DNA from 2 places in the Neorhizobium sp. PAMB6630 genome. Region 1 is predicted to be linked to the other one. Evidence: riboswitches for the same ligand, from Rfam matches in the RefSeq annotation. Region 1 holds a riboswitch; the other holds the start of a gene.
The links. A riboswitch is a leader RNA that binds a small molecule or an ion and turns the genes downstream of it on or off. The one in region 1 is predicted to bind thiamine pyrophosphate.
Positions count from the first base shown of each region.

Region 2: another riboswitch for thiamine pyrophosphate. It lies ahead of AC4CWF_RS23920 (ABC transporter permease); the one in region 1 lies ahead of thiC (phosphomethylpyrimidine synthase ThiC).

Region 1 covers NZ_CM177836.1:312,901-327,883, forward strand. Annotated here, with positions in the region: gene mtaB (tRNA (N(6)-L-threonylcarbamoyladenosine(37)-C(2))-methylthiotransferase MtaB) at 1-624, opposite strand, end outside; gene dapF (diaminopimelate epimerase) at 621-1,523, opposite strand; gene speB (agmatinase) at 1,612-2,574, opposite strand; gene thiC (phosphomethylpyrimidine synthase ThiC) at 2,728-4,539, opposite strand; TPP riboswitch at 4,628-4,751, opposite strand; gene AC4CWF_RS01435 (DUF2794 domain-containing protein) at 5,114-5,503, shown strand; gene AC4CWF_RS01440 (GNAT family N-acetyltransferase) at 5,556-6,113, opposite strand; gene AC4CWF_RS01445 (Bax inhibitor-1/YccA family protein) at 6,253-6,939, opposite strand; gene AC4CWF_RS01450 (ABC transporter permease) at 7,190-9,733, opposite strand; gene AC4CWF_RS01455 (ABC transporter ATP-binding protein) at 9,733-10,443, opposite strand; gene AC4CWF_RS01460 (arylesterase) at 10,531-11,169, shown strand; gene thpR (RNA 2',3'-cyclic phosphodiesterase) at 11,258-11,845, shown strand; gene AC4CWF_RS01470 (4a-hydroxytetrahydrobiopterin dehydratase) at 11,855-12,157, shown strand; gene AC4CWF_RS01475 (YkvA family protein) at 12,229-12,633, shown strand; gene AC4CWF_RS01480 (invasion associated locus B family protein) at 12,902-13,411, shown strand; gene rlmN (dual-specificity RNA methyltransferase RlmN) at 13,631-14,875, shown strand; gene AC4CWF_RS01490 (LysE family translocator) at 14,916-14,983, opposite strand, start outside.
Region 2 covers NZ_JBZAYV010000002.1:1,126,672-1,141,654, forward strand. Annotated here, with positions in the region: gene AC4CWF_RS23910 (ATP-binding protein) at 1-545, opposite strand, end outside; gene AC4CWF_RS23915 (metallophosphoesterase family protein) at 545-1,813, opposite strand; TPP riboswitch at 1,957-2,059, shown strand; gene AC4CWF_RS23920 (ABC transporter permease) at 2,197-2,997, shown strand; gene AC4CWF_RS23925 (ABC transporter substrate-binding protein) at 2,994-3,938, shown strand; gene AC4CWF_RS23930 (hydroxyethylthiazole kinase) at 3,935-4,672, shown strand; gene thiE (thiamine phosphate synthase) at 4,659-5,321, shown strand; gene thiD (bifunctional hydroxymethylpyrimidine kinase/phosphomethylpyrimidine kinase) at 5,318-6,118, shown strand; gene AC4CWF_RS23945 (TRAP transporter large permease) at 6,115-7,917, shown strand; gene AC4CWF_RS23950 (TRAP transporter substrate-binding protein) at 7,932-8,927, shown strand; gene recX (recombination regulator RecX) at 9,087-9,596, shown strand; gene AC4CWF_RS23960 (IclR family transcriptional regulator) at 9,747-10,529, opposite strand; gene AC4CWF_RS23965 (NAD-dependent succinate-semialdehyde dehydrogenase) at 10,618-12,072, shown strand; gene AC4CWF_RS23970 (iron-containing alcohol dehydrogenase) at 12,119-13,273, shown strand; gene attM (AttM family quorum-quenching N-acyl homoserine lactonase) at 13,318-14,109, shown strand; gene AC4CWF_RS23980 (alanine/glycine:cation symporter family protein) at 14,834-14,983, shown strand, end outside.

The DNA.
Region 1 (14,983 bases):
GAGCCCAAGCGTCGGCGTGCCCGGAAGGTCGGCGCCAAAACTTGTCGCATCGACGCCCGTGAGCACGATTTCCCGGTAACCGGCTTCCACCAATTTTCGGGCCTGATCCACCACTGATCCCATCGGCACCGAGCGGGAATTGCCGCGACCATAGGGAATGATGCAGAAAGTGCAGCGATGATCGCAGCCGTTCTGCACCTGGATGAAGGCGCGCACATGGCCATCGATGTGCTTCACCATCTGCGGTGCAGTGGCCTTCACGCTCATGATATCGTTGACGCGCAGCTTTTCTTCCGCTGAAACGCCGAAATCCGGCAGCCCTCGATAGGACGCGCTTTTCAGCTTTTCCTCGTTGCCGAGAACCGCATCCACTTCCGGCATTGCGCTGAATGTTGCGGCCTCCGTCTGCGCAGCACATCCGGTCACGATGATGCGGGCATGGGGATTTTCGCGGCGGGCGCGGCGAATGGCCTGGCGCGCCTGGCGCACGGCCTCTCCCGTCACGGCGCAGGTATTGACCAGCACGGCATTGTTCAGCCCGGCCTTTTCAGCCTCGGCGCGCATGACCTCGGATTCATATGTGTTCAGCCGACAGCCGAAGGTGATGACCTCGACGCCGCTCAACGGATACCGGCCTCAGGCTCCGCATCGCGCGTGAAACGGCCGGTGAGAGGGTCGAGATGCCCCGACCATTCCCATTCGGCAGGCCCGGTCATCACCACATGGTCGTCGCCCCGCCAGTCAATGGTCAGCGTGCCGCGATTGGGGCTGGAGGCAACGGTGATCGACACTGTGCGATCCGTCCGCCCGGTGCGCGCGGCGGATACGCCGGCAGCGCAAGCGGCCGAACCGCAGGCCAGCGTCAAACCTGCGCCGCGTTCCCAGGTGCGGGTCACCATCTGCGTTGGCGAAATCACCTGCGCCAGCGTGATGTTGGCCTTTTCCGGAAACATCGGGTGGTTTTCAAGCAGAGGCCCGAACCGGTCGAGATCAAACGTCATCGGGTCACGATCGACCCAGAACACCGCATGCGGATTGCCCATCGACATCGCCGCGGGCGAATGGAGCACGGGCGCATCGATCGGCCCGATCTGCAGCTCGATACGGCTGGTATCGAAAAACTCTTCTGACAGCGGGATCTTGTCCCATTGAAACACCGGCTTTCCCATGTCGACGGAAATCGTGCCGTCTGCATGCTCCTGCGCATTGAGGATGCCGGCAACCGTCTGGAAGGTGAAAGCCTTGCGCCCGCTTTCGACAGACAGCGCCTGCACCACGCAGCGCGTGCCATTGCCGCAGGCCTGCGCCTTCGTGCCATCGCAATTCAGGATATCGATATAGGCATCGGTGCCCGACAGTTTCGGATCATGGATCGCCATGATCTGGTCGAAACCCGTCTCCGCATCGGCAGCCAGTTGAATGGCGGCCTGCGGGGTGACGTGATCTTTGCGGCCGCGCATGTCCACAACGAGGATCTTGTTGCCAAGCCCGTTCATCTTTGCAAATTCGACCGTGTTATTCATGACGTCACCCATCCGGCGCGTTTTTCGACGCCGCTTGCGGCCTATATGGCGGAAAAACGCCCTGATTTAAAGAGGCGGGCGCGATCCGCTAGCCACCGCGACGCCGCTCGATGCAGGGCGCCATCACGCAGAGCAGTTCAAACAGGATGTTGGCGCCGGCAAGCGCCGTCATGCCGGCCAGATCGAAGGGCGGTGCAACCTCCACCACATCGGCGCCAACGATATCGACACCGGCCAACAGACGCACCAGCGCCTGCGCCTCGCGGGTGGAAAAACCGCCGATCTCAGGCGTGCCGGTGCCTGGCGCCATCGAGGGGTCGATGCTGTCGATGTCGAAGGTGACATAGGTCGGACCGGTGCCGGCAATCGCGCGGGCTTCTTCCATCACGGAGGCTGCGCCACGCTCGACGAATTCCTCCATATAGATGATGCGGATGCCCTGGCTTTTGGCCCAGTCATGGTCGGTCGTGTCATAGATCGAGCCGCGAATGCCGATCTGCACCATGCGTTTCGGGTCGAGCAGGCCTTCCTCGATGGCGCGGCGGAAGGGCGTGCCGTGGGTGTAGCGATTGCCACCGAAATAGCTGTCATTGGTATCGGTATGGGCATCGAAATGGATGAGGCCGACCGGGCGGCTTTTGGCGACCGCCCGCAGCACCGGCAGCGTCGTCAGGTGATCGCCACCGACGGCAAGCGGCAGCGCGCCGGCGGCAACAATCGCGGCAATGCCGGCTTCGATGCGGGTAAGACCATCCATGAGGTCGATGGGGTTGACCGAGACATCGCCGACATCGGCGACATTGGCGATGGAAAACGGCTCGACGCCGGAGACATGATGCACGCGCCGGATAAGGCTTGACTGGTTGCGCACCTCGCGCGGCCCATGGCGGGCGCCCGCCCGGTTCGTTGTGCCGCCATCCCAGGGAATGCCGACCAGCGCGATATCGAGACCATCCGCAGAAGTGACCGCCGGCAGGCGCATGAAGGTGGAGTGGCCGGCAAAACGCGGCACTTCGGCGGCATCGACAGGTTGGTAAAATTGCGCACTCACGGGGGACGGCTCCAATGCAATCAGGATGAAGGCGGGCGAAAGAATGCCCGCCTTCAATGGAGCAGAGGCGGAGGCGGCTGTAAATGCTGCAACGCGACATATGCTGTCTGCCGTGTCGAAGCACCGGCGCCGGGCCGCCGGGACAGCGGACCGCTAGTCGGCAACAACAGGCATGTAGAGATCGCCGCCTTCGCGGTATTTCGCCGCCATCGCTTCCAGCCCCTCCTTTTGCGCCTCGGCGCGGATATCGTGGGAGATCCGCATGGAGCAGAATTTCGGGCCGCACATGGAGCAGAAATGCGCCACCTTGTGCGCCTCCTTCGGCAGGGTCTCGTCATGCATGGAGCGGGCCGTTTCCGGATCGAGCGAGAGGTTGAACTGGTCCTCCCAGCGGAATTCAAAGCGGGCGCGTGACAGTGCATCATCGCGCAATTGTGCGGCCGGATGCCCCTTGGCGAGATCGGCGGCATGGGCCGCGATCTTGTAGGTGATGACGCCGACCTTCACGTCATTGCGGTCGGGAAGGCCGAGATGCTCCTTTGGCGTGACGTAACACAGCATGGCGGTGCCGAACCAACCGATCATGGCTGCCCCGATGGCAGACGTGATGTGATCGTAACCCGGCGCGATATCGGTGGTCAGCGGCCCCAGCGTATAGAAGGGCGCCTCGCCGCAGGTTTTCAGCTGCTTGTCCATGTTTTCCTTGATCTTGTGCATCGGCACGTGGCCGGGGCCCTCGATCATCACCTGGCAGTCCTTTTCCCAGGCGATTTTTGTCAACTCGCCGAGCGTTTCAAGTTCGGCAAATTGTGCGGCATCATTGGCATCGGCAATCGATCCCGGGCGCAGCCCATCGCCCAGCGAAAACGAAACGTCATAGGCGCGGGCGATGTCGCAGATCTCGTCAAAATGCTCGTAGAGAAAACTTTCCTTGTGATGGTGCAGGCACCACTTGGCCATGATCGAGCCGCCGCGCGAGACGATGCCGGTGACGCGGTTGACGGTGAGATGGATATAGGAAAGCCGCACGCCGGCATGGATGGTGAAATAATCGACGCCCTGTTCGGCCTGTTCGATCAGTGTGTCGCGATAGACCTCCCAGCTCAGGTCTTCGGCGATACCGCCGACCTTTTCCAGCGCCTGATAGAGCGGCACGGTGCCGATCGGCACCGGCGCATTGCGGATGATCCAGTCGCGGATATTGTGGATGTTGCGCCCGGTCGACAGGTCCATCACCGTATCGGCGCCCCAGCGGATGGCCCAAACCATCTTTTCCACCTCCTCCGCCATGGACGAAGTCACGGCGGAATTGCCGATATTGGCATTGATCTTGACGAGGAAATTGCGGCCGATCACCATCGGCTCCAGTTCCGGGTGGTTGATATTGGCGGGAATGATCGCGCGACCCGCCGCCACTTCGGCGCGCACGAATTCCGGCGTGACATGGTCTGGAATATGGGCGCCAAAGCTTTCGCCATCACGGACCAGCGCTTCCTGTGCTGCCTTGCGGCCAAGGTTTTCGCGAATGGCGACGAATTCCATTTCCGGTGTGATGATGCCCGCGCGGGCATAGGCCAGCTGCGTGACGGCCTTGCCGCCCCGCGCCCGCAGGGGAGAGTGGCGCACGGGAAATTCCGGCGTCAGCCTGTCGCCGCTGACGAAACCGTTGTCGGCCGCACTCACCGGGCGGCCCTCGTAAGCTTCCACATCGCCGCGCGCCATCAGCCAGTCGTGTCGCGGGCGGGTGAGACCGGTATCGATGGCGATGGTGGCCGATGGGTCAGTGTAAGGGCCGGAGGCGTCGTAGACATGGACCGGCGGTTCGCCGGCTGTCGGGTGCAGCGCGATCTGGCGCAGCGGCACGCGCAGATCGGGATAGAGGTCTCCGGAAAGGTGGATCTTGGTCGAGGCCGGCAGCGGGCCGGTGGTGACTTCGGGGGTGGGAAAAGGTCGGGCAATGTTCATCGTGAGGCTCCAAGGGTTGGAGACCCAGTCATGTCAGCCGGAAAGATGGAGAAACGCCTGCCGCGATCCTGCAAGACAGGATTTGTGGCATCTGCAGCGCGCACCGTCCCTACGCCAGTATGAACTGGATCAGGTTCAACGGGTCACTGCGCTGCCTTTTTCAAAGCCCAGCAGTATCTCAGCCCCTTGGCGGGACCCCCCTGGTGAATGCGAGGGAGTGTCGGCAAAGATCGTCGGCATGTCAATGCACCAGCCGCAAGGCCTTTATGCCTTCGGGCGCTTGCGGTTCGATTGGTTTTCAAGAGGGGGAGGGGAGGCCCGGCCGAAGATGTTGGGGGGCTGGGGGTAAGGTCAACACGTCCAGCCGGGCCAAATGGCGCACCGCGCCAACTGTCGAGCGTCAACTTGCTCACCAATTTCGGCAGTGTTTTGTCCAAAATCGGGCAGAAGAAGAGAATTGTCAGGGCAGGCGGCAACTCCTGCTGCCTGTGCCTTTTGCATGGCCTGCCGGGTTGATTTTTTCACCGGCTGAGGCACACTGTCATTCCAGTGTTACATGGCGTTGGGAGCATTGATGACCGATCAGCCAGATGTTTACGGACGCGACCGCACCCCTGAAGGGTCCGTGGTCGTTGAACTTAACCAGTACCGCCAGAACAGCGATCCGATCCCCATCACCTTCCATCGGCGCGAGCTGGATGCGATCCTGCGCATCTACGGCCGCATGGTGGGCGAGGGCGAATGGAAGGATTATGCGATCGATCACCTGAAGGACAAGGCGGTGTTTTCGATCTTCAAACGCTCCGGCGAAATGCCGCTCTACCGCATCGAGAAAAACCCCAAGCTTGCGGGAAAGCAGGGCGCGTTCAGTGTTCTCAACACCCATGGCATGATCCTGAAGCGCGGCCATGAGCTGCCGCAGGTGCTGAAGGTGTTCGACAAGGTGCTGAAGCTCGTCGATTGATTTTTTTCGCGCACTCAGGGCAGGGTACTGCCCGATGGGAGACTGGTGCTGATCAGCCCTTGAACAGCGTGCCGGGATAAGTCTCGGCGTCCGGATCGCTTGTGGTGCCCTCGCCGAGATCCCGCTGCATGAAGATCGTGTCCAGCCATGCGCCGTGCTTGTAGCCGGTGCCTTTCATCGTGCCGACCATCGTGAAGCCCAGCGCTGTGTGAAGCGCAACGGATGCCGCACTTGCGCCGCCGATGACGGCTGCCATCTGGCGAAAACCGAGCGCTGTCGAGCGCGTGATAAGCTCTGTGAGCAACGTTTTGCCGACGCCGCGGCCTCGGGCCTCCGGTGCGAGATAGATCGAATCCTCCACCAGCCAGCGATAGGCGGGACGGGTGCGGAACGCGGATGCATAGGCATAACCGAGCAATCTGCCGGCCTCGTCTTCGGCGGCGATATAGGGATAGCCTTTTTCAGTCACGGCCTCGAAACGGGCGCGCATTTCAGCCTCGTCTGGTGCTGAGATTTCGTAGCTTGCCGAGCCGTAGAGAACGCTCTCCCGGTAGATGTCTGTGATGCCGGGAATGTCGGAAAGGGTGACGTCGCGTAGGCGCAAGGACATGAAAACACTGCCGGTTCAGGTGAGACTATGCGACAGTAAGGTGCCGGGCATCCCCTTGCAAGATGCTGGTCTTCCCCCGCCGGGCAACAGAAAAGGCGGCCCGTGAGAGCCGCCTTCGATTGTCTGCCTGTCTGGCTGATTAGTTGTTCCGGTTGCCCAGGAACTGCAGCAGGAACATGAAGAGGTTGATGAAGTCGAGGTAAAGCGTCAGCGCGCCCATGATTGCCTTGCGGCCCATCACGGCTGCATCGTCGCCATCGAAATACATTTCCTTGATCTTCTGCGTGTCATAGGCGGTGAGGCCCGCGAAGATCAGCACGCCGAGCACCGAAACCGCAAAGGACAGGGCCGACGAAGCAAGGAAGATGTTGACGACAGAGGCGATGATCAGGCCGAAGAGACCCATGATCAGGAACGAGCCCATGGCCGTCAGGTCACGCTTCGTGGTGTAGCCGTAAAGCGACAGGGCACCGAAGGAGGCAGCCGTCACGAAGAAGGTCTGCACGATGCTCTGGCCCGTATAGACCAGGAAGATCGAGGACAGCGACAGGCCCATCAGGCCGGCATAGACCCAAAAGGCCGTCTGTGCTGCCGCAATGCTCATCTTGTTGATGCGGTAGCTCAGGAAAAAGACCATTCCGAGCGGCGCCAGCATCACCACCCAGCGCAGGGGGCTGGCATAAAGCGCGGTACCCAAGGCCGTCAGCTGGCCGTTATCGACAGCAAGCTGCCACGTGCCGAACGAGGCAAGGCCGGTGATCAGAAGACCAAGCGCCATCAGGTTGTAGACCTTCAACATATAGGTGCGAAGGCCCTGGTCGATCATTTCGGCAGAACCCGCACGTGCCTGGGCAGCGCGGTTCTGGAAGTTGTACGGTTCAGACATTTTTGTCCTCTTAAAGCTTCGGTGTTGCTACGGTGTCGAGGTCGTTAAAACCCCTGGCGCCGCTGCGAAGCTCAGCAAGCCTATGACAAATATGCGGACATATGGCTTTTCGTTCAAGTGCTCGCCGCCCGATTCGGCAAGGTGACGAAAATTTAATCCGCGGGAGCGCCCGTTGCGCAGTTCTTCGCCATCAAAGCTCGCGCAGCACGGGGGCTGCCTTCTGGCCGAGAATGCGCCATGTGCCGGCAAGGCCGATACCGACAGTCAGAACCAGCGCGGAGACGAGCGTGATCACCGCGACATCCGGCATGAAGGTTGCCGGCAGCTTCATGATACGAGACACCACGAACCAGGCTGCACCCGTTCCGGCAAACAGCGCAAAGACAGCGGTTGCAAACCCGAGGATCATGTATTCGTACGAGAAAGCACGCATCAGCATGCTGCGCGTGCCGCCCAGCGTCTTCAGGATCACCGCATCATGGGTGCGCGCCCGGTTGCCGGAGGCAAGCGCACCGGCAAGCACCAGCACCGAGGCGATAAGGGCAACGGCTGCCGCCGCCCGAATGGCCGTTGCAAGCTGGCCAACCAGCTGCTCGGCAATGTCGAGCGCGTCCTTCACCCGCACGCTTGTTATCGTTGGATAGGCATTGGTGACGGCGCGCAGGATCGCACCCTCTTGCGCCGGCGTGGCGCTGGGGTCGGTCAGCGTCGCAAGCCACGCATGCGGCGCGCCGCGAAACATGTTGGGCGAAAACACCATGACGAAATTGATCGAAAGAGAGCGCCATTCGATCTGGCGGAAATTGGCGATGCGCGCGGTGATGTTGCGGCCGAGCACGTTGACAGTCACGGCGTCGCCGATCTTCAGGCCAAGTTCGCCGGCCTCTTCGGCTGAAAACGACACGAGCGGTTCGCCGCTATAGTTTTCCGGCCACCATTCTCCTTGCGTGATCGTCGCATTGGCTGGCAGTTTTTCGTCATAGGTAATGCCACGGTCGCCGCGCAGCACCCAGCGTCCGCCCGGCGGCACGTTCATCTGGCTGACATCCTGTCCGTTGAACGAGAGGATGCGTCCGCGCAGCATCGGCACCTGGGTAATCTCGCCTTGCGGTGCCTGCTGCTTCAGGATGTTGACGAAGCCTTCGCGCTCGCTGCCCTGGATATCGACGAAAAAGAAGTTCGGCGCCTGCTGCATCATGGTGCCGGAGAGTTGCCGGCGCAGGTTTCCGTCAATGAGGGCAAGGGTGACGAGAAGTGCCAGCCCAAGGCCGAGCGACAGAACGACGGATGGCGTCAGCGCACCCGGACGGTGGATATTGCCGATGGCAAGCCGGAGCGCCGGTGAATTGACGCGCGGGCTGCGCCGGGCAAGGGCGGCAATGCCGGCTGCCACGAAGCGCAGGAGCACGAAAGCGGCGGCCACGGCGCCGAGAAAAACGACGGCGATATAGCGTTCTTCAGAGGAGAAGATGGCAAGGGCGGCAAGCGCTGCGAGCGCGCCGCCACCGGCCAGAAGATAAGGCCAGGAAGGCAGCCCGGTCTGGTCGAAACTCTGTTCGCGAAACAGGGCCGTTGCCGGCACATCGCGGGCATGGCCAAGCGGAAGCACGGCAAAGGCAAAGGTGGTGAGAAAACCGAAGAGAGCGGCAAGGCCCAGCGCTGACGGATAAAACGCGGTTTCCGCCGGCACCGGCAGCACGTCGCGCAGGAAGCCCAGCGCCACGAATGGCGCAATCGCACCGATCACCAGGCCGATCGCGATGCCAACGGCACCGATCAACAGGATCTGGAACAGATAGATCAGGGTGACGACGAAGGCCGGCGCGCCGAGGCATTTGAAGGTGGCGATGGTGGTGCGCTTGGCATCGAGAAAGGCACGCACCGCATTGGCAACGCCGACACCGCCGACGATGAGCGCGGTGAGGCCCACGAGGGTCAGGAACTGCGAGAAGCGGTCGACATTTTCGGTGAGCGACGGCGCGGCGCGGTCTGCCGTGCGAATGGACCAGCCGGCTGCGGGAAATTGCTTGTTGGCAATCGCTGCAATCCCGGATCGTGCTGACGGACGCTCTAGCTTGATCTTATAGGCATGTTCGACAAGGCTGCCGGTTTGCACGAGGCCGGAGGCGAAAAGGGCGTCGCGGCTTAGCATCAGGCGCGGCGCAAAGCCAAAGCCTTCTGAAAGCGCATCCGGCTCTGTCACCAGCGTTGCGGTGATGCGGATGCGGGCATTGCCCAGCAGCATCTCGTCGCCCACTTTTACGCCAAGGCGCTCCAGTAGCAGCGGTGCTGCAATGGCGCCATAGACGTTCGCCTCTTCGCCCAAAAGGTCCGACAGCGGCCGGGCCGGTTCTGTCACCAGCGTGCCGTAGAGAGGGTAGGCGCCATCGACGGCTTTCGCCTCGACCAATGCCTGCTGCGAGCCATCGGGCAGGCGGGCCATGGAGCGCAGGCCGGTGGATACGGCAACCTTGCCCAAACCATCCAGGAAGGCGCGTTCGTCGGGCGTTGCCTCGCGGTTGTTCAGCTCGAAGCGCACGTCGCCGGCCAGCAGCGCCTGCCCCTGCGTCGCGATGGCTCCGGTGATGGCGCGCGAGACGGAATTGACGGCGGCAATGGCGCCGGTGCCAAGCGCGATGCAGGCCAAAAAGATGTAGAAGCCGGAAAGGCCGCCGCGCAGTTCGCGCAGGGCAAGTTTTAGCGCAATCGAGAGGCGGGAAAACGTCACGGCCATCATGCAAAGGCCGCCGCAGGTGAGGCCGACATTGCGCTGTCGGTTGCGATCTCACCGGAGCGGACGCGGATCTGGCGGGTGCAGCGGGCGGCAAGGGCATTGTCATGCGTCACCAGCAGCAGCGTCATGCCGCGCTCGGCCTGTTTGGCAAATAGAAGATCGGCGATCTGGCGTCCGGTCTCGGTGTCGAGATTGCCGGTGGGTTCGTCGGCAATCAGCACGGCGGGTGAGGGGGCAAGGGCGCGGGCGATGGCGACGCGTTGCTGTTCACCGCCGGACAGTTGGCCGGGATAATGCGACAGGCGCTCGCCAAGGCCAACGGCTGCAAGTTCGGCACGCGCAATGTCGAAGGCGTTTTTGACATTGGCCAGCTCCAGCGGCACGGCCACGTTTTCCAGCGCGGTCATGTTGGCGATGAGATGGAAGGACTGGAAGACGATGCCGATGTTCTTGCCGCGAAAATCGGCCAGCGCATCTTCGCTGAGCGCATGAAGCGGCGTGTCCCGAATGGTGATTTCGCCGCTGTCGAGCCGTTCGAGGCCAGCCAGAACCATTAGCAGTGTCGACTTGCCGGAGCCGGACGGGCCAACAATGCCGACCGCCTCTCCCCGCCGGATATCCAGATCGATGCCCTTCAGCACATGCACGGAGGCGGCCGCATTCCCAAGGGTCAGATCCGCCTTCTTCAATGCGATGATGGTTTCAGTCACGGCAAAGCACCCTATATTGGCGGAAATGAACAGTTACAGATACGTTTGCCGCAGTGCGGCGGACCAGCACAATCTAGGGATGGCCCCATGAAATTCAAAGCAGCACTGCTTCACGTGATTGTCATCGCCGGCCTTGCCTTTGCCGGCTCAGTGCAGGCAAAAACCCTCCAACTCGTCGGCTTCGGCGATAGCCTAATGGCCGGCTACCAGTTGCCGCCGTCGGAAAGCTACACGGCGCAACTGGAAAAGGCGCTGAAGGCGAAAGGCCATGACGTCGCAATTGCCAATGCCGGGGTTTCCGGCGACACGACGGCGGCCGGCCTGTCGCGCGTCGACTGGTCCGTGCCTGATGGCACCGCTGGCGTCATCCTCGAACTGGGTGCCAATGATGCACTGCGCGGCATTGCGCCGGCCGAGACCGAAAAGAATCTTGATGCGATCATCACCCGCCTGAAGGCGCGCAACATTCCCGTGCTGCTGGCCGGCATGATTGCCCCGCCGAACATGGGCGGCGCTTACGGCGATCGCTATAACGGCATCTATACAAGGTTGTCGCAAAAGCACGGAATTCCGCTTTATCCGTTCTTCCTCGACGGTGTTGTGATGCAGCAGGGTCTGCAACTGGAAGACGGTATGCATCCGAATGCCAAGGGTGTTCAGGTGATGGTGGAGCGCTCGTTGCCGGCAGTGGAAAGTTTCCTCTCCGCAATCAAGCCTGTGAATTGATTGCTGCATAGCGAAAAACAATGCTTGCGCCGAGCGGGTTTGCATGTTCCGCTACCGGTATTCGCTATGAGATTCGAGGAGGTTCGCTATGCCGAGACTTTTCACCGCCCTCGAAATCCCGCGTAATGCTGCCATGAGCCTGTCTTTGCTGCGTGGTGGTCTGCCTGGTGCGCGCTGGATCGATGTCGAGAATTACCACATCACGTTGCGCTTTATCGGCGACGTCGACGGGCGAACCGCCGACGAGATCGTCAACCGTCTCGATCGGATCGATCGGGAAGAATTCCAGATCAGCCTCAGCGGCATCGGCGCCTTCGGGTCAAAGAAGCCGCATTCGGTCTGGGCCGGCGTGTCTGCCTCGCCGGAACTGAATGCGCTGCAGGGCGAAATAGAGCGCATCTGCCAGCGCATCGGCCTGCCACCGGATCCTCGCAAGTTCACACCGCATGTCACGCTTGCCCGTCTGCGGTCTGCGCGGGTGGAGGATGTGGTGCATTACCTTTCCGGACGCGGAAATTTTCACACGCTTCCCTTTATGGTCGGGCGCTTCGTGCTGATGTCCTCGAAGGAATCGGTCGGCGGTGGCCCCTATCTGACTGAAGAGATCTTTCCGCTGCAGGAAAGCCGCTCCTCCTATGCCGCGCATGATTATCAGTCGGAAAAGACGCTCTACTGAGGGTTTGCGATGCGCGACGAAAAGCTGGATCCGGCCGCCATTGCCGCGGGCCTCTCGACATTGGAGGGATGGGTGCTTGCGCCCGGCGGAGACGCCATTCTTCGGGATTTCACCTTCCGCAATTTCCGCGAGGCGTTCGGTTTCATGACAGAATGCGCGTTGTGTGCGGAAAAGCTCGATCATCATCCGGAATGGAAAAATGTCTATGCAACCGTATCGGTGCGGCTGACGACCCATGACTGCGGCGGGCTGAGCGAGCGCGATTTCAAGCTGGCACGCATGTTTGACAAGGCCGCTGCGCACCGCAATTGAGGCCACCGTGATTGAACTCGACTGGCTGCAGGCCCATATGGTCTGTGTTCGCAACCGAGAGGGAGGCCGCCATGGACGACGTCAAGATCGGAGAAATCCTTGCGCCGGGCGATGAAGAAACCCAGGCAAAGCAGGAAAAGCGTATCCGTGCGAAATTCTGGCCGACGCTGAAGCGTGCCGTCCGTTATGTGCCGTTCAGCCGAGATCTGGTGGCGGCCTATTATTGCGCGATGGACCCGAAGACGCCGCTTCGGGTGCGCGGCGTTCTGCTGGCGGCGCTTGGCTATTTTGTTCTGCCGATCGATCTGGTGCCCGACATGTTCCTGATGGTCGGCTTTACCGACGATGTGGCGGTTCTGGCAGCCGCTTTTCGGATGGTTCAGGCCTATATCAACGACAGCCATTACGAGGCGGCCGACCGCGCGCTTTCCCATGAGGATCTCGGCAGCACCGGAGCAGAACCTGCCGCCGGCTGAAGGCCAGGCGGTTCTTGTTTGGAGCCGGCCCCACTCTTGCCCGAATTCTCGGTTCATTGACTTTTCAGACTGAAGAACCGCAGGCCGATATCCTGCCGCCTTGACAGGGGCAGCCTGCGTTTCCCCGTCAGCAAGCCACTTCAGACACCCTATCCCTTCCCTGTTGACGATTTGGTAACCGAAATTAAGTCAAAGTCGAACGGATCTCGACCATATCAGGCCTTTCGCCGCCCGGTCGGCCGTTGAATGAGAAAACTGGCAGGACACAATGTTTGTAAGACAGATCGCCATCGCGTCGACCCTTCTGCTCGCCAGCGCAGCGTTTGCGTCCGCGCAGGCACCCGCTCCGACCCGTATCGAGCAGTTCAAGAACTGGGGCGCCTATTCCTACAAGTCCGGCAACAGCACCGTTTGCTACGTGCTTTCAGTGCCCACCACGAAGGAGCCCGCCAGCGTCGATCACGGCGATGTCTTCTTCATCATCTCCCAGCGCCCCGGCCAGAACATTTCCTACGAGCCGCAGGCGATGATGGGTTATACGCTGAAGGCGGACTCGAAGGTCAACGTGACCATCGACAAGAAGAATTTCGTCATGTTCGTCAAGGACAAGGCCGCCTGGGTGGAAAATGCCGCCGAAGAGCCGGCGCTTGTGGCGGCCATGAAGACCGGCTCCAGCATGACGGTGAAAGCCACATCGCTGCGCGGCACCGCCACCAACTATTCCTATTCGCTGGCCGGCATTTCGCAGGCGCTGAAGAAGATCGAAACCTGCAAGTAAGCCTTTTCCGGCTGCGCAAGGTGAACGAAGGCTGGCCGCAGGGCCGGCCTTTTTGCGTCAGGTGGTGACGCGCGCCGCTTTTGATGATACATGGCCGCCAAGATGTAGCCGATGCCTTGCGCAGAGTGGGCCGCATACGCATTTCACACGAAGAGATCATGGATCTGCCCCCGGTGCCGACGCGCCGCGATGCGCAGCCGTTCGAATGGGATCATGAGCATGTCTGTTTCCGAAGCCATCGTCATGGCAGACAGCGTAAAGCAGCCTTTGGTGGCGCGTCCGGAGCTGATGTCTGAAAAGCCGTCGCTGATCGGCCTCACGCGCGAGGAGATGGCCAAGGCGCTGATGGAAAAGGGCGTCACCGCAAAGCAGGTGCGCATGCGCGTCAGCCAGCTGTGGCACTGGCTTTATATTCGCGGTGTCTCCGATTTCGATGCCATGACTAATGTGGCCAAAGACATGCGAGAGATGCTGAAGAAGCATTTCACCATCGCTCGGCCCGAGATCGTCGAAGAACAGGTGTCCAACGATGGCACCCGCAAGTGGCTGTTGCGTTTTCCGCCGCGCGGCGCTGGCCGCCCCGTCGAGATCGAAACCGTCTATATTCCGGAAGAAGGTCGCGGCACGCTGTGCATCTCGAGCCAGGTCGGCTGTTCGCTTACCTGTTCCTTCTGCCACACCGGCACGCAGCGGCTGGTGCGCAACCTGACGGCGGAAGAAATTCTGGCGCAGCTTCTTCTGGCGCGGGATCGGCTGGGCGATTTCCCCGGTGCCGACACGCCGCCCGGCGCCTTCGTGCCGACGGGGGATCGCAAGGTCACCAATGTCGTGATGATGGGCATGGGCGAGCCGCTTTATAATTTCGAAAGCGTCAAGACGGCCCTTCTGATCGCCACCGACGGCGATGGCCTGTCCTTGTCCAGGCGTCGCGTTACGCTTTCCACCTCCGGCGTCGTGCCGGAAATCTTCCGCACCGGTGATGAGATCGGCGTGATGCTGGCGATTTCGCTGCATGCGGTGCGCGACGAGTTGCGCGACATGCTGGTGCCGATCAACAAGAAATATCCGCTGAAGGACCTGATCGAGGCTTGCCGGAATTATCCGGGGCTTTCCAATGCACGCCGCATCACCTTCGAATATGTGATGCTGAAGGATGTGAACGACAGCCTGGAAGACGCCAAGGAACTGATCAAGCTGTTGAAGGGCGTGCCGGCGAAGATCAACCTCATACCCTTCAACCCGTGGCCGGGCACCAACTACCAGTGTTCCGATTGGGCGACGATCGAGAAATTCGCCGATTTCATCAATCAGGCCGGTTATGCCTCGCCGATCCGCACACCGCGCGGACGCGATATTCTGGCCGCCTGCGGCCAGCTGAAATCGGAATCGGAGCGCATGCGCAAGACCGAACGTCTGGCCTTCGAGGCGATGATGATCGCCGGCCATGGCGAGGACGACGATTGACGGCTTATGACGGCGAGGCGGGCATGACGGCCCGCCGCCGTCACTTTGCCTGCGTCATCAGGATCTTGACGGCAAAGATCGAAAAAATGCCGGCAAAGCTGTAGTCGA
Region 2 (14,983 bases), on a different replicon from region 1:
GTGTTGCGGGCGCGCTTTCGATGAAACTGATGCGCCTCGTCGGTTGCCGCCGTCAGCACGCGGCTGACATCGGCCAGGCCGGAACTGGCCGAAAACAGCATTTCGCCGAGATCGCCGCGGCTTTCGACGATGGCCGCACCGCCGTCGCGCAGCGAGCGTTCGTCCAGCGAAAACATGGTGCGATAGGCCTCGCGCGTCAGCCCGCCGAGTGCTGATGACAGCAGGACCTCGTTGACCGGCTGGCCGCGCCCGTCGACCAGCGCGTTGGTGCGCTGTTTGAGGCGCACGAGATCATGGTCCCGCCCGTCGAATTCCAGCACGCCGCCCACCTGCATGGCATTATAGGCATGCAGGAAATTATAGCCGCTGCGCTCGGGAATGCCGAAGAGCAGATCGAGATAACCGGAAAACGCCGTCGATTTGCCGGCCTCGTTGAGGCCGTAGACGATATGCAGGTCCGGGCTGCCGGCGGTGGCGGGGCCAAAATCGATCGTGTGATCGGTAAACTTGCCGTAGCGGGTGAGATCGAGACGACGAAGCCGCATCAGCGTTCCTCGCCCGTTGCTGCCGCAAGGCGTGCGATCAGGTCCTCGCTTCCCTCGCGGATCAGGTCTTCCACGAAACTTTCGAAGGCTGCCGGATCGTTTCCGGCAAAACGCCGGCTTTCCGGCGGCAGATCGTCCAGCAGGTTTTGCACCATCTCGCGCACATGCTCGCGGTAACCATGCGCCGGCATCACGTCGTCGCGCATCAACGCGCCCAGTTCATGGACAGGATCGCTGGTTGCCTGCTGCGGGCGAAGAGACGGCGCCCTGACGTCCAGCTCCAGCTTTTCGATCCAGGCGCGGCCCGTGCGCTCTGCCCGCTGTTCGGCTTCGCTCAGCAGCAGGTCGACATCGCGCCGGATGGCAAAGGAAAGCGGCGTTGTGCCCACAAGCCGCAACCGCGCCACCAGATGGTCGGAGCGGGTGCGCTGGCGCTCGTCTTCGACCGCACGGCCGATGAGATCCACAAGCCCACGCCAGTCCTGAGCGTCCGACACATCCACAGTCACCCGGGCAAACTGCGCAAGGCTCGTCAGCCGTTCCTCGACGCTCACCGTTCCATCATCGGCAACAGTCACCAGCGACACGGTCTTTTCGCCGGCCTCGTTGATGTCGCGGCCCTGTGGCATGCCGGGCATGATCACGGTTCTGGTTCCCGCATGGTGCGTGCGCTGGTGAATGTGGCCCAGCGCCCAATAATCAAAGCCCGAACCATGCAGGTCGGCCACCGAGCAGGGGGCGTAAAGATCATGACCGGGCGCGCCGGCAAGGCTTGAATGCATGATGCCGATGTTGACGGCACCGGCCACCGGCGCCTTGTATTTCGGCAGCAGGCTTTCCGGCGCCTGCGGCTTGGCAAAGCTGAGGCCATGGATGGCAACATTCAATCCGCCGCGCGCAAGTTCCACCGCCTCCGCCCGGCCGGAAAACACCTTGACCGAGGGCGGCAGCACCAGTTCCTGGGTGATTTTCGACAGCGCATCATGGTTGCCGCGGATCTTGAAGACGGAAATGCCGGCCTCGTGCAACCGCTGCATCTGGGTGGCCAGGAAACGCGCCGTCTTCATCGATGTCTGGTCGCCATCGTAGAGATCGCCGGCGATGATCAGCGCATCGACCTGTTCATCCAGGCAAAGATCGACGATGCGCACCAGCGCCTGGCGCGTCGCATCCCCCACAAGGGCGGCAAGATCGGGATTTCTGAGCGACAGCGACCGAAGCGGACTGTCGAGATGCAGATCGGCGGTGTGAACGAACCTGAAGGCCATGGCCGCAGATTTAACGCCCTTGCAGGCCAGGTGCAATGGCGCCTGATGATGCTGCCTGCTCTATCCCCCGCGCAGATTGAGGCCCACAACCCAAAGCAAACATGACAGGCGATTGACATCAGACAAAAATTCCACAAAGGTCGCGCCATTCCGAGGGGAGCATCGAACGATGCTGAGATGGCGCTGAGCCGGACCCTTGAACCTGATCCGGGTCATGCCGGCGTAGGAACGGAAAACGCGCATGTGAGCGCCTATTCTCTTCTCCGCTTCACCTGGATCTCCCTGCTGAAAGGTTTGGAGATCACGATGCCATTGATGAAAAACGCAGCTTGCCTCTGCCCCATAGACCCGACTGCCAGCCGCCTCACCGCCGATAGCTGACGATGCGCTTTCGCCAGACGGGTTATGCCCTGCTTCTTCTGCTTGCCACCTGGCAGGCGGTGGTATCGCTGCTTTCACCGCCGCGCTACATCCTGCCGTCGCCTCTCGCGGTGGCCATGACCTATGTCCGCCAGCCGCAGTTCCTCATGCATCACGCGCTGATCACGGCGGGCGAAATCCTTTTTGGCCTCGTGATCGGCTGCGGGCTCGGCGCGCTGACGGCGCTGTCTGTCGCGGCTTTTCCGAGGGCTGGCCGGCTGGTCTGGCCGCTTGTCGTCGTGCTGCAGGCCTTTCCGGTCTTCGTTCTGGCGCCCGTTCTCGTTATCTGGCTGGGCTTTGGCATGGCCTCCAAAGTGGCGATGACTGTGATCATCATCTTTTTTCCGGTTGCCTCCGCCTTTGCCGATGGCCTTCGCCGCACCGATCCGACACTTCTCGATGCTGCCGCGCTGACGCCAGCCAGCCATATCCAGATCCTGCGCCACATCCGCCTGCCGCTGGCGCTTCCGGCCCTTGTCTCGGGGCTTCGGGTGGCAGCGCCGCTTGCTCCGCTTGGCGCCATTGTCGGCGAATGGGTGGGGGCTGCCGGCGGGCTCGGCTTCGTCATGGTGCAGGCCAATGCCCGCATGCAGACCGACATGCTGTTTGCCGCCATGGTCATCCTCGCCCTTTTCACCGTTCTCCTGCGGCTTGCCGTCGATCGCCTGACGAAAAACCTTGCCCCCTGGGCGAGGGAAGAAACGGACACACCCCGCCATCCCGCCCTCAATCCAGCCCTCCTGCCAAGGAAACATGCCGCATGAAACGCGTAATCGCCGCGCTCGCCACTGTTCTTGTCCTCACCCTTGCGCCTGCCGCCTCGCAGGCAGCCGACAAGCTGAGCGTGCTCCTCGAATGGTTCGTCAATCCCGATCACGCACCGATGGTGGTTGCGGCAGAGAAGAGTTATTTTGCCGAGGAGGGGCTTGAGGTGGAACTGATCCCGCCATCGGACCCATCCGCCGTGTCGCGCCTTGTCTCCACCGCGCAGGCCGATATCGGCGTGCATTACCAGCCGAACCTCTATCTCGACCACGCAAACGGCCTGCCGCTGACGCGCTTCGGCACGCTGGTGGAAACACCGCTCAACACCGTGACCGTACTTGCAGACGGGCCGATCAAGAGCCTCAAAGACCTGAAGGGTAAAAAGGTCGGTTTTTCCGTCTCCGGCTTCGAGGATGCGATGCTGAAGCGCATGCTTGCCACCGAAGGCGTGGACCTGAAGGACATCGAGCTGGTCAATGTCAACTTCTCGCTGTCGCCCTCGCTGATCAGCGGGCAGGTGGATGCGACGCTTGGCGGCTTTCGCAATTTCGAGCTGACGCAGATGCAGATCGAAGGCCATGAGGGGCGCGCCTTCTTTCCCGAAGAACACGGCGTGCCTCTTTATGACGAGCTGATCTTCGTCACCCGCCCGCAGCTTCTGAACGACAGCCGCCTGCCGCGTTTTCTGCGCGCCGTGGAAAAGGCTGCGGTCTACCTGACCAACCATCCCGATGAGGCCTGGCAGCTGTTCATCAAGGCCTATCCGAACCTCGATGACACGCTGAACCGGAAGGCCTTTACCGATACGCTGCCGCGTTTTGCCAAACGCCCGGCCGCGCTGGACCACGCCCGTTATGAGCGTTTCGGCGCCTTCATGGCCGAAAGCGGGCTCATTCAAAAGGCACCGGCAGTGGAGGATCTGGCGGTGGAGCTGAAATGAACAGGCTTCCGACAAAAGCAGACGCCGCGGACCTGATCGCCCGCGTTCGCGCCCGCCGCCCGCGCGTGCATTGCCTGATGAACACAGTCGTGCAGAAATTCACCGCCGACGGCATCAGCGCCATCGGCGCCATTCCCTCGATGACCTCCTCGATGGAAGAGATTGCCGATTTTGTCAGTAAGGCGGATGCGCTGACGATCAATCTCGGCACGCTGGATGCGGAGCGCCGCAAAGTGATCCGGCTTGCCGTCGATGTGGCGACGGCCGGCGGCAAACCGTGGATCCTCGATCCCGTCCATTGCGATTATTCACCGACGCGGCTCGCCTTTGCCCGCGAACTCATCACGCTTGGTCCGACCGTGGTGCGCGGCAACCGCGCGGAGATGGAACTGATCGGCGAGACCCGCGCCAGCCTTCGCATCATGACCGGTGCGGTCGATCATCTGTCAGACGCCGGGAGAAGCGTCAACGTGGAAAACGGCCATGCCTTCATGGCCGTGGTGACCGGCACCGGCTGCCTCTCCGGCGGCGTCATTGCCGCGTTTCTGGCCGTGGAGAAAGATGCGCTGAGGGCGGCAACGGCTGCCCTTTGCACCACCGGCGTCTCGGCGGAACTGGCGGCCGTGCATGCCCGCGGGCCGGGCAGCTTCGAGCCGGCCTTTCTCGATGCGCTGGCAGCCCTTGGCCCTGATGATCTGAATTCCCATGCAAGGATAAACCATGAGACGACTTGATTACCGCCTGAATGCGCTGGTGGATGCCTCGCTTCTCGATGTGGCAGACCTCGCCGTGCTGGCAAAACATGCCGCCGACAATGGCGCAACGCTGATCCAGTACCGCGACAAGACAGCCTCCACGCGGGTGATGATCGAGCGGGCCTTGGCGATCAAGGCAGCGCTTGCCGCAAGCGGCGTCCCCTTCGTCGTCAATGACCGCGTCGACGTGGCACTTGCCGCCGGCGCAGACGGCGTGCATCTCGGCGCAGACGACATGGCCCCCGACACCGCGCGCCGCCTGCTCGGGCCGGACGCCATCATCGGCGTCACCGTCAAGACGCCCGCCGATGCCGAACGAGCCGGGAAGGCGCCGGTCGATTACGCCTGCATCGGCGGCGTGTTCGAAACGCTCTCCAAGATGAATCCGGATCCGCCTGTGGGCCTTGATGGCCTCAAGACGCTTCGGGCGACAATCCGGGGGCTCAACCCGGCGCTTCCGGTCGGCGCCATTGCCGGCATCACGCTGGATAAGGTGCCAGCCGTGATCGCTGCCGGCGCCGATGGCATTGCCGCCATTTCCGCCCTGTTTCGTGCGGAAGACATCGCAGCCGCCGTGCAGGATTTCCGCAAAACCATCGATCAAAGCCTGAAGGGAGAGGGTGCATGACTGCCATTGCGCTCACCATTGCCGGCTCCGACAGCGGCGGCGGCGCCGGCATCCAGGCCGATATCAAGACGTTTTCCGCACTTGGCACCTACGCCGCAAGTGTCATCACCGCCGTCACCGCGCAGAACACGCGGGGCGTCAGCGCCGTCGAGGATATTTCGGCCGACGTCATCGGCACGCAGATGGATGCCGTCTTCAGTGACCTTGCCGTCGATGCGGTGAAGATCGGAATGGTGTCGCGGAGCCAAACCATTGCTGTCATCGCCGGCCGGCTGCAGGCATTTGCCGGCCCCATCGTGGTCGATCCGGTGATGGTTGCCACATCAGGCGATCGGCTGCTGCAGGAAGATGCCATTGCGGCGCTCACCCGCCTGCTGCTGCCGCTCGCCCATGTGGTGACGCCCAACCTGCCGGAAGCAGCGCTTCTGACCGGACGCCCCATCGCCCAAAACCGCGACGAGATGATTGCGCAGGCTCACCTCATCCTCGGTTTCGGCGCACGCGCGGTTCTGATGAAGGGGGGCCATGGCGAGGGCGCAGAAAGCGTCGATTTCCTGGTCACGCCAGAGGACGTGCTGACGCTGTCCGCCCCGCGTGTCGAAACGTCGAACGACCACGGCACCGGCTGCACGCTTGCCGCAGCACTCACCGCCAACCTTGCCAAGGGTTTGGAGCTTGCCGAGGCCGCACGGGATGCAAAAGCCTACCTGCAGGCAGCGCTTGAGGCGGGCCGATACCTTAAGGTCGGCGGGGGCAGGGGCCCCGTTCATCATTTCCACGACTGGTGGCCGGCATGAGGCAAGGGGCAGGGGAGCGCGACAGACAGAGGCTTCTGGCGGGTCTGGAGACAATTCTTTCCGGCACCGCCGCCGTGCTGCTCTGCGCGCTGCTTTCCCTCGTGCTCGTCAATGTCACCCTGCGTTATGTCTTCCAGACCGGCTTTATCGGCGCCGAGGATCTCGGCATCTGGCTTCATCTCGCGCTGATCTCGGTGGCGGCGCCGCTCTCTCTGTCGGGACCGCTCTCCATGCGGTTCGATGTCGGCCTCCGGCTCCTGCCAAGGCGAGGGCAGGTGGCGGCCGAAGCAATGGCGGATGGCGTGAGCGTGATTGCGGCGCTCACCCTGATCGTCGGTGCGCGCGAAACGATCGCCATGCTCGGCGGCACCTCGCCGACACTCGGGCTTCCGGAATGGTTGCGTTTCGCGCTGATCGGCACCGGCGGGGTTCTGCTGCTGGCGGTTCTCATCCTGCGCCGCTTAGCGGAAGAAAAGCGCGTATCGGTGCTGGCATCACTGGCACTCGGGGCCTGCCTTTATGGTCTGGCAACCCATGTGGATCTCTCCGGAAGCTGGCCGCCGAGCGCCTTTCTCGCCATCATCGCCGGCATTGGTCTTGTCGTGTCTGCGCCACTGTCGCATGCGTTTCTGGCCGCCGCCTCGCTCAGCCTTGCCTTCGGCAGCAGCCTGCCGGAACCGGCCGTGGTTGCAGCCGCCGTCAACGGCATGTCGAAATTCCTGCTGCTCGCCATCCCCTTCTTTCTGCTCGCCGGCGGGCTTCTGACGGCCTCCGGTGCTGCCGAGCGCCTTGTCCATTTTGCCGCAACGCTTGTCGGCCATCGCCGGGCAGGGCTGGCGCAGACCGTGCTTTTGACCAGCGTCATCTTTTCCGGCGCCTCCGGCTCCTCCGTTGCCAATGCGGCCTTCGGCGCCTCCACCTTCCAGCCGCAACTGGTGAAGAACGGTTATCCGCCGGCGCAGGCGGGCGCGATCATTGCGGCCTCCTCGGTTCTCGATAATGTCATTCCGCCCTCCATAGCCTTCCTGCTGCTGGCGGCCGCCACCAATCTCTCGGTCGGCTCGCTGCTGGCAGGCGGCTTTGTGGCGGGCGGGTTGATGGCGGCCTGTCTTGCCGTCGCCATCCATTTTTCGGTCAAGGCCCGCCCGGAAGGACGCCCCGCCTCCGGCAAGGAGCGCGCCGCCGCCGCGCTATCTGCCCTGCCGGCCTTCGGCCTTGGCGTCATCGTGGTGGCCGGCATCCGCTTTGGCGTGGTCACGACGACGGAAGCGGCAGCGCTGGCCGCAACCTACACGCTGATCCTGGCGCTTGCCGCGCGCCTTTCCTTCACATCCTTGATCTCCGCTTTCCGCCAGGCGGCGACCGAAGCAGGCGCCATCGGCCTGCTGATCGGCTCGGCCGGCCCGTTTGCCTTCCTGCTCGCCGTGGATGATGTGGCCGGGCTGATCTCGGATGCCGTCAATGCGTTCGGGCATCATCCGGCCCTCGTGCTGCTGATGGCAAATCTCGTGTTGCTGGTTGCCGGCCTGGTGCTCGATATCGGTGCGGCGATCCTGCTGCTCGGGCCGATCCTTCTGCCGGTTGCAGTGTCCGCCGGGCTCGATCCCATCCATTTCGGTGTCATTCTGGTGGTGAACCTGATGATCCACGGGCTGACGCCGCCGCTCGGCATGCTGATCTTCGTGGTCTCCGGCGTCACGCGGGTTCCTGCCACCGATCTGTTTCGCGCGGTGCTGCCCTATCTTGCCGCACTTCTTGTAGCCCTTGGCATCCTGTGCGTCGCAATGTTGCTCCTCTGAAAGGTTATGTCCCGATGTCCCTCATCCTGAAACGCCGTTCGTTCCTCGCAGCCACCGCTGGCGCAGCCTTGGCCGCACCGGCCCTCCTGCGTCCGGCGGCGGCCCGCACAACCACCATCACCATTGCCTCGCTTCTGGGTGAAGACAAACCCGAAACAAAAATCTGGCGGCGCGTGGCCGAACAGGTGGAGCAAAAGCTGCCCGGCCGCTTTCGCTTCAACGTGGTGGCAAACGGGGCGCTCGGCGGTGAAAAGGAAGTGGCGGAGGCAACCCGTCTCGGCTCGGTGCAGGCGAGCCTTTCCACTGTGTCTGCACTCTCCGGCTGGGTTCCGGATCTGCAGATCCTCGATCTCCCCTTCCTCTACCGCGACGCCTCCCATCTTCGCCGCGTCGTGACGGGCAGCACCGGTGCCGAGCTTTCGGCAAAGCTTCAGATGCAGAATTTCATCTCCTGCGGTTTTATCGATTACGGCGCCCGCCATCTCCTGACGAAAACACCGGTGACGCGGCCGGAGCAGTTGAAAGGCCAGCGCATCCGCGTCATCCAGAGCCCGCTCCACACGAAACTCTGGAGCGCCTATGGGGCATCCCCCGTCGGCATTCCAATCACCGAAACCTACAACGCGCTGTCGACCGGCGTGGTCGATGCCATGGATCTCACCAAATCCGCCTATGCCGGCTTCAAGCTTTATGAAGTCGTGCCCTCCATGACAGAAACCGGCCATATCCGCGCCTCCGGCATCGTATTTTTTGCCGCAAGCTTCTGGAAGACGCTGTCCCCGGAAGAACAGACCGTGCTGCAGACCGCGGCAGGCGAGGGGGCGCTTTATTTCAACCAGCTGATCGTCGAAGACGAGGCACGCTCCGTCGAAACCGCAAAGGCCCATGGCGGTCAGCTGTTGCAACCAGAGGCGTTCGAGGCATGGCAGGCCGGTGCCCGCGGCGTCTGGCAGGATTTTGCAACGGTGGTCGGCGGCATGGACCTGATCGAGGCCATCCAGCAAGCGTGACATCCGGCCCCGTCTGGTCCTTCGCACCGTTTGCCTCTATGACGGGGGACAAGGACCAGACGACTGCCGATGACCGAAAACAACGAACCAACCGACAAGACTGCCAATACCGGGCAGCATGAAAACGCCGGTGAAGAGAGCGACCGGCCGACCCCGCGTATGCTCTCCTGGGCGCGCAATTCCGCCGCCTACCGGCTTTCCAAGCGCATGATGACGGAGCGCCAGCTATCCGACGCCATCACCCGCAAGGCCCGCCAAAAATTCGCGGGGATCAGCGACGAACAGGTGAGGGCGCTTGCAGCCTCCGCGGTTGCCTTCGGGCTGGACGTGAAAGCGCTTGATGACACGGCCTATGCCGAAATTCGCAGCCGTTCCTCGGCACGTGCCGGAAAATCCAAAAAGGCCATCGCCCAGACGCTCGCCCAGAAAGGCGTCGACCGCGAGATCGTAACGCACGCCCTCACAGACGCCGACGACCTGCGCGCCGCCGTCGTTTATGCAAGACGCCGCGCCTTCGGCCCATTCCGCCGCGCAGACCTCGATGACAAACAAAAAGCCCGCGAACTCTCAGCCTTCGCCCGCCAGGGTTTCGCCTACGACATCGGCGCCCGGGTTTTTGCGATGGACGCCGAAGAAGCCGAGGAAATCCTTGGCGGTGAGGCTTGGTGACCGGCAGGGCCGTTTGAACGGGGCGTTACTCCCCCGTTCGATCACCCTGCGACGTTCGCAGCGGCCGGACATCACAGGCTGACACTGCCTTTACCGCCGACGCGCTTGCGGGCCCAAGCGGAAAATCATGCGCTGGTGCGGGCCTTTCGCTCACAGGTTCGAATGCCCGCCGACCCTGCGCGAAAGGGCATCCGATACTTCCCGCAGAGCGTTTCCAAGTCTCTGGATTGTTTCGTCACTGGCTTCGCTGCGAATGAGGCTGATCGCGATACCTGAAAACGCCTTTCCGGCATGGTCGCGGATAGCAGCGCCGATACAGATCATACCGTCCCGGATCTGGCCATCGTCGATGGAGTAGCCGCGCTGGCGGGTCATCGCCAACTCTTCGCGCAACTGCAACAGGCTGGAAACGCTTCGCTTGGTCAGCGGTTGCGGAAACGGATCGAGCACGTCTTGCAATTCACCGTCTGAAAGATCTGACAACAGCATCTTCCCGGTTGCCGTGAACGGGGCGGGAAGCCGCATGCCGATGCGAAAGGTGTGGCCAACCGGTTGTGCGGAATGACGGCACCCGATGTAGACGACTTCTCCGCCCTCTCGCATGGTCAGCGTCACCGTATACGGATTTAATGCGGGGCGTTCTGCAAGACAGTCCTGAAATGCGGAGACGATGTCGAGCTGTGACAGAAAGCTGCCAGCCCACCGCATCGGGTGTGGCCCGATACGCATCGTACCGTCTTGCGATTTCATCAGCAGGCCCAGTTCGCTCATCACCGACAGCAGACCGTGAGCGGTGCTTTTGGGCAGCGAGATCATGCGCGTGATCTCCGCTGGCGTGAGGTTGTGGGAAGACGCCGCCACCAGATCAAGGATCTGCACCGCTCTTCTAAGCGCGGGCACAGTGTCTGCTCGCGATTCCAGGTTCTGCGTCATCATGCCCTCCTTGACAGTGCGCAACTGATCCTATCATAGTTCAATATATCGATTCAAGTTCAATTAGTAGAACTTTCGGGAGGGGAAAATGATGAAATTGAGCAATCCGGCGTTGTTGCGCAGTCACTGCCTCGTTGATGGTCAGTGGATCAGCGGCTCATCAGACGCTGTCATTCCTGTCCAAAATCCCGCCACGGGCGAGACGATTGCGTCCGTACCGCAGCTTTCCAAAGAACAGGTCTCCTTGGCGATCACCGCCGCTGCCAAGGCGTTCGAGAGCTGGAGCCGGCGTTCGGCCAAGGAGCGGGCCACGATCCTGCGGCGCTGGTTCGACCTGATCGTTGCCAATGCGGATGATCTTGCCGCGCTGATGACGGCCGAGCAGGGGAAACCTCTGGCGGAAGCAAAGGGTGAGGCACTGTATGCCGCCTCCTTCGTCGAATGGTTTGCCGAGGAAGGCAAGCGCATCTACGGCGACACAATCCCCGCGCCGACCACCGACAAGCGCATCATCGTGCTGAAGCAGCCGATCGGTGTTTGCGCTGCCATTACGCCCTGGAACTTCCCGGCCGCGATGATTACCCGCAAGGCCGCACCAGCGCTTGCCGCAGGCTGCACGATGATCGTCAAACCCGCAGAACAAACGCCGCTGACGGCGCTGGCGCTTGGTGTCCTCGCAGAACAAGCCGGCATTCCCGCCGGCGTCTTTCAGGTCGTAACCGGCGATGCGCGCGAGATCGGCGCGGTGTTGACCGCAAGCGACACCGTGCGAAAACTCTCCTTCACCGGTTCGACGGAAGTGGGCCGCATCCTGATGGCGCAGTCTGCCCCGACCATCAAGAAATTGTCGCTGGAACTGGGCGGCAATGCCCCGTTCATCGTGTTTGACGATGCCGATCTTGATGCCGCCGTCGAGGGCGCGATTGCCTCCAAATATCGCAACGCGGGTCAGACCTGCGTCTGCTCCAACCGTCTCTATGTGCAGGCAGGCATTTATGATGCCTTTGCTGAAAAGCTTGTCGCCAAAGTGAAGGCTCTCAGCGTGGGAGCAGGCACCGAAACCGGCGTGCTGATCGGGCCTCTGATCGATGAGGATGCGGTTCTCAAAGTTGAGCAGCATGTGACCGACGCCGTTGCAAAGGGAGCGCGGATCGGGATCGGCGGCAAGCGGCATGCGCTGGGCGGCACCTATTTCGAGCCGACCGTGCTCATCGGCGCAACGCAGAACATGGTCATCGCGCGGGAGGAAACATTCGGGCCTGTCGCGCCGCTCTTTCGTTTCGAGACGGAAGAAGAGGTGATTGCCATGGCCAATGATACGGAATTCGGTCTCGCCGCCTATTTCTACACCGACAATGTCAAGCGCACATGGCGCGTTGCAGAAGCCCTGGAATACGGAATGGTCGGCCACAACACCGGCCTGATTTCCAACGAAGTGGCCCCGTTCGGCGGCGTCAAACAATCGGGCCTGGGCCGCGAGGGTTCGCATTACGGGATCGAGGATTATCTCGAGATCAAATATCTCTGCTCGGCCATCAGCTGAGAATTTTTACAATCAGATCTGAATGATAGGGAGGTTCAGCTTCACCATGAACGCATTCGAATTCCGCACCGTGCCATCCATGCAGGTTGCATGGGGAGGGGCGCAGCGCCTGGGCGAGATCCTGGGCAGCCGGTTTCCTCAGCGCAAGGCCATGCTCATTACCGACGCCGGCCTGATCAAGGCCGGGGTCATCGCGCCCATCGTCACGGCATTGACGGATGGCGGCTTTCATGTCGAGATTTTCGACAAGGTCGTTGCCGATCCGCCGGAGCACATCGTCGCCGAATGCGTAAAATCGGCGCGTACCGCCGGCATTGAAATGGTCATCGGCCTCGGCGGCGGCTCGTCGCTTGATATTGCAAAGCTGGTCGCTGTTCTCGTTGCCTCCGACCAGCCGCTGTCGGACATGTACGGCATCGGCAACGTCAAGGGCGCGCGCCTGCCGCTGGTGCTGGTTCCCACCACGGCGGGCACCGGTTCGGAAGTCACCAACATCTCCATCATCACCACCGGCGAAACCACCAAGATGGGCGTGGTCTCACCGCAGCTTTATGCGGATTTCGTTCTGCTGGATGCCGAACTGACCGTCGGTCTGCCGCAGGTCCACACGGCGGCAACCGGCATTGATGCGATGGTTCATGCCATCGAGGCCTATACCAGCAAGCACAAGAAGAACCCGCTTTCGGATGCACTGGCGCGCGAGGCCCTGCGCCTGCTCGGAACCCATCTGATCGCAGCCTGCACGGACGGCACCAACCGCGATGCGCGCGAAGGCATGCTGCTGGGTGCCATGCTCGCTGGACAGGCTTTTGCCAATTCTCCGGTCGCGGCCGTCCACGCGCTCGCTTATCCGCTGGGGGGCCACTATCATGTGCCGCACGGCCTTTCCAACGCGCTCATGCTGGGCCCTGTTCTGCGCTTCAATGCGAAGGCGGCAGCACCCCTCTATGCGGAGTTGGCCGATGTCCTCGGCGTTCAAGGAACCGGCGACACCCTCCAGCGCTCGGATGCTTTTGTCGCCCACATGGAAAAACTGATGGATGAAAGCGGCGCGCCGCGGCGGCTGCGCGATGTCGGTGTTAGCGATAACATGCTCGCCATGCTCGCAACCGACGCCATGAAACAGAGCCGTCTTCTGGTGAACAACCCGGTCGACGTGCGTGAAGAAGACGCGCTCGCCCTCTACCGCGAAGCTTTTTGATCAGCCTTTACAACACGACAGACCATACCAAGGGAGGAAACCTCATGACCGATATCCGTCTTTACATGTTTCAGTCCGGCACGCTGAAATGCAAGGTGCACAACATCAAGATGAACCAGGGCAACGGGGCGGATTACGAAATCCCTGTTCCTTTCTTCCTGATTACGCATCCCAAGGGCCATACCGTGATCGATGGCGGCAATGCCATCGAGGTTGCCACCGACCCGCGCGGCCACTGGGGCGGCATATGCGATGTCTATTGGCCGGTACTCGACAAGCACATGGGCTGCGTCGACCAGATCAAGTCGGTCGGCATCGATCCGGCAGACGTCAAATATGTGGTCCAGTCGCATCTTCACCTCGATCATACCGGCGCCATCGGGCGTTTTCCGAATGCCACCCATCTCGTGCAGCGCGCGGAATATGAATATGCCTTCACGCCCGACTGGTTTGCCGGCGGCGGCTATATCCGCAAGGACTTCGACAAGCCCGGTTTGAAGTGGCAGTTCCTGAACGGCACTGAGGACGACTATTACGACGTCTATGGCGATGGCACGCTGACGACGATCTTCACCCCCGGCCATGCCCCGGGACACCAGTCTTTCCTCGTGCGCCTGCCCAACAGCAAGCCGATGCTTCTGACGATCGATGCCGCCTATACGCTGGATCACTGGGAAGAGAAGGCGCTTCCGGGTTTTCTGGCCTCGACGGTCGACACGGTGCGTTCCGTGCAGAAACTGCGGACTTTCGCGGAAAAGACGGGTGCCACGGTTGTGACAGGCCACGACCCGGACGCCTGGGCAACCTTCACGAAGGCACCGGAATTCTACGGCTGAACGATCCCAACCTCACGCAATAGCGCACTATCGAAGGCGGGCCACCCGTTTCTCGCCGCATAGACGGTGTGGAAGGCAGAGCGCAGATCCAGTGGCCGCCCTGAAAACAGGGCGGCCATGTCCATGGGCCCAGGTTTCATAGGCAACGACGCCTGCAGCTTTGCTACGGCTTCGAACACCTTGAGGAAGCTCTCGAGGCCGGCCTGCTGAACGCCGATTTCGGCGATGCCTCATTCGAAAACGGCATGAGGATGGTGGCGGCAGGCGAGGCGGCTCACTATCCCATGCTCACCTTCGCCATCGGCAATGTTCAGAATGATAATCCGAAAAGCCTGGCATCTTTCTTGCTAGGAATAACCCGCTGTTATCTATGGCATTTCGCACTTCATCCTTGAACACACCCGCCCATCTGGTCGTGTAATGTATGGTTGCGGCGTAAGCATAATTATGGAACATTTGTCAAAAGCTCGCGCATATCCGGCGGTAGTTCGTCTCCGCGGCACGACGCCCCCGGGATCAATTTTCGACAGCGCCCGCAATTGCCCAATCTCATCGCACCGATTAAAGCGGATTTACGGAGCTTCCGGTATCAGCAGACCCGTCAGTCAGGCCTGCGGATGGCGCATCGTTGCTCTGCCGGGCAGCGCAGTGAAAACCGCCACCGGCCAGCGAGTGGATCCGGGCGCCTGGGAACAGGCAGTTGAGCCTAGCAGGAGAGAGTGGCATGACGGCAATCATCGGATATCTCAACGCGTTCTTTTGGGGTTATGTCCTCATTTACGGATTGCTGGCGGTGGGCCTTTATTTCACGATCCGGCTGGGCTTCCTGCAATTCCGCCAGTTCCCGGAATTCATCCGCGTCGTCCTGCGCGCG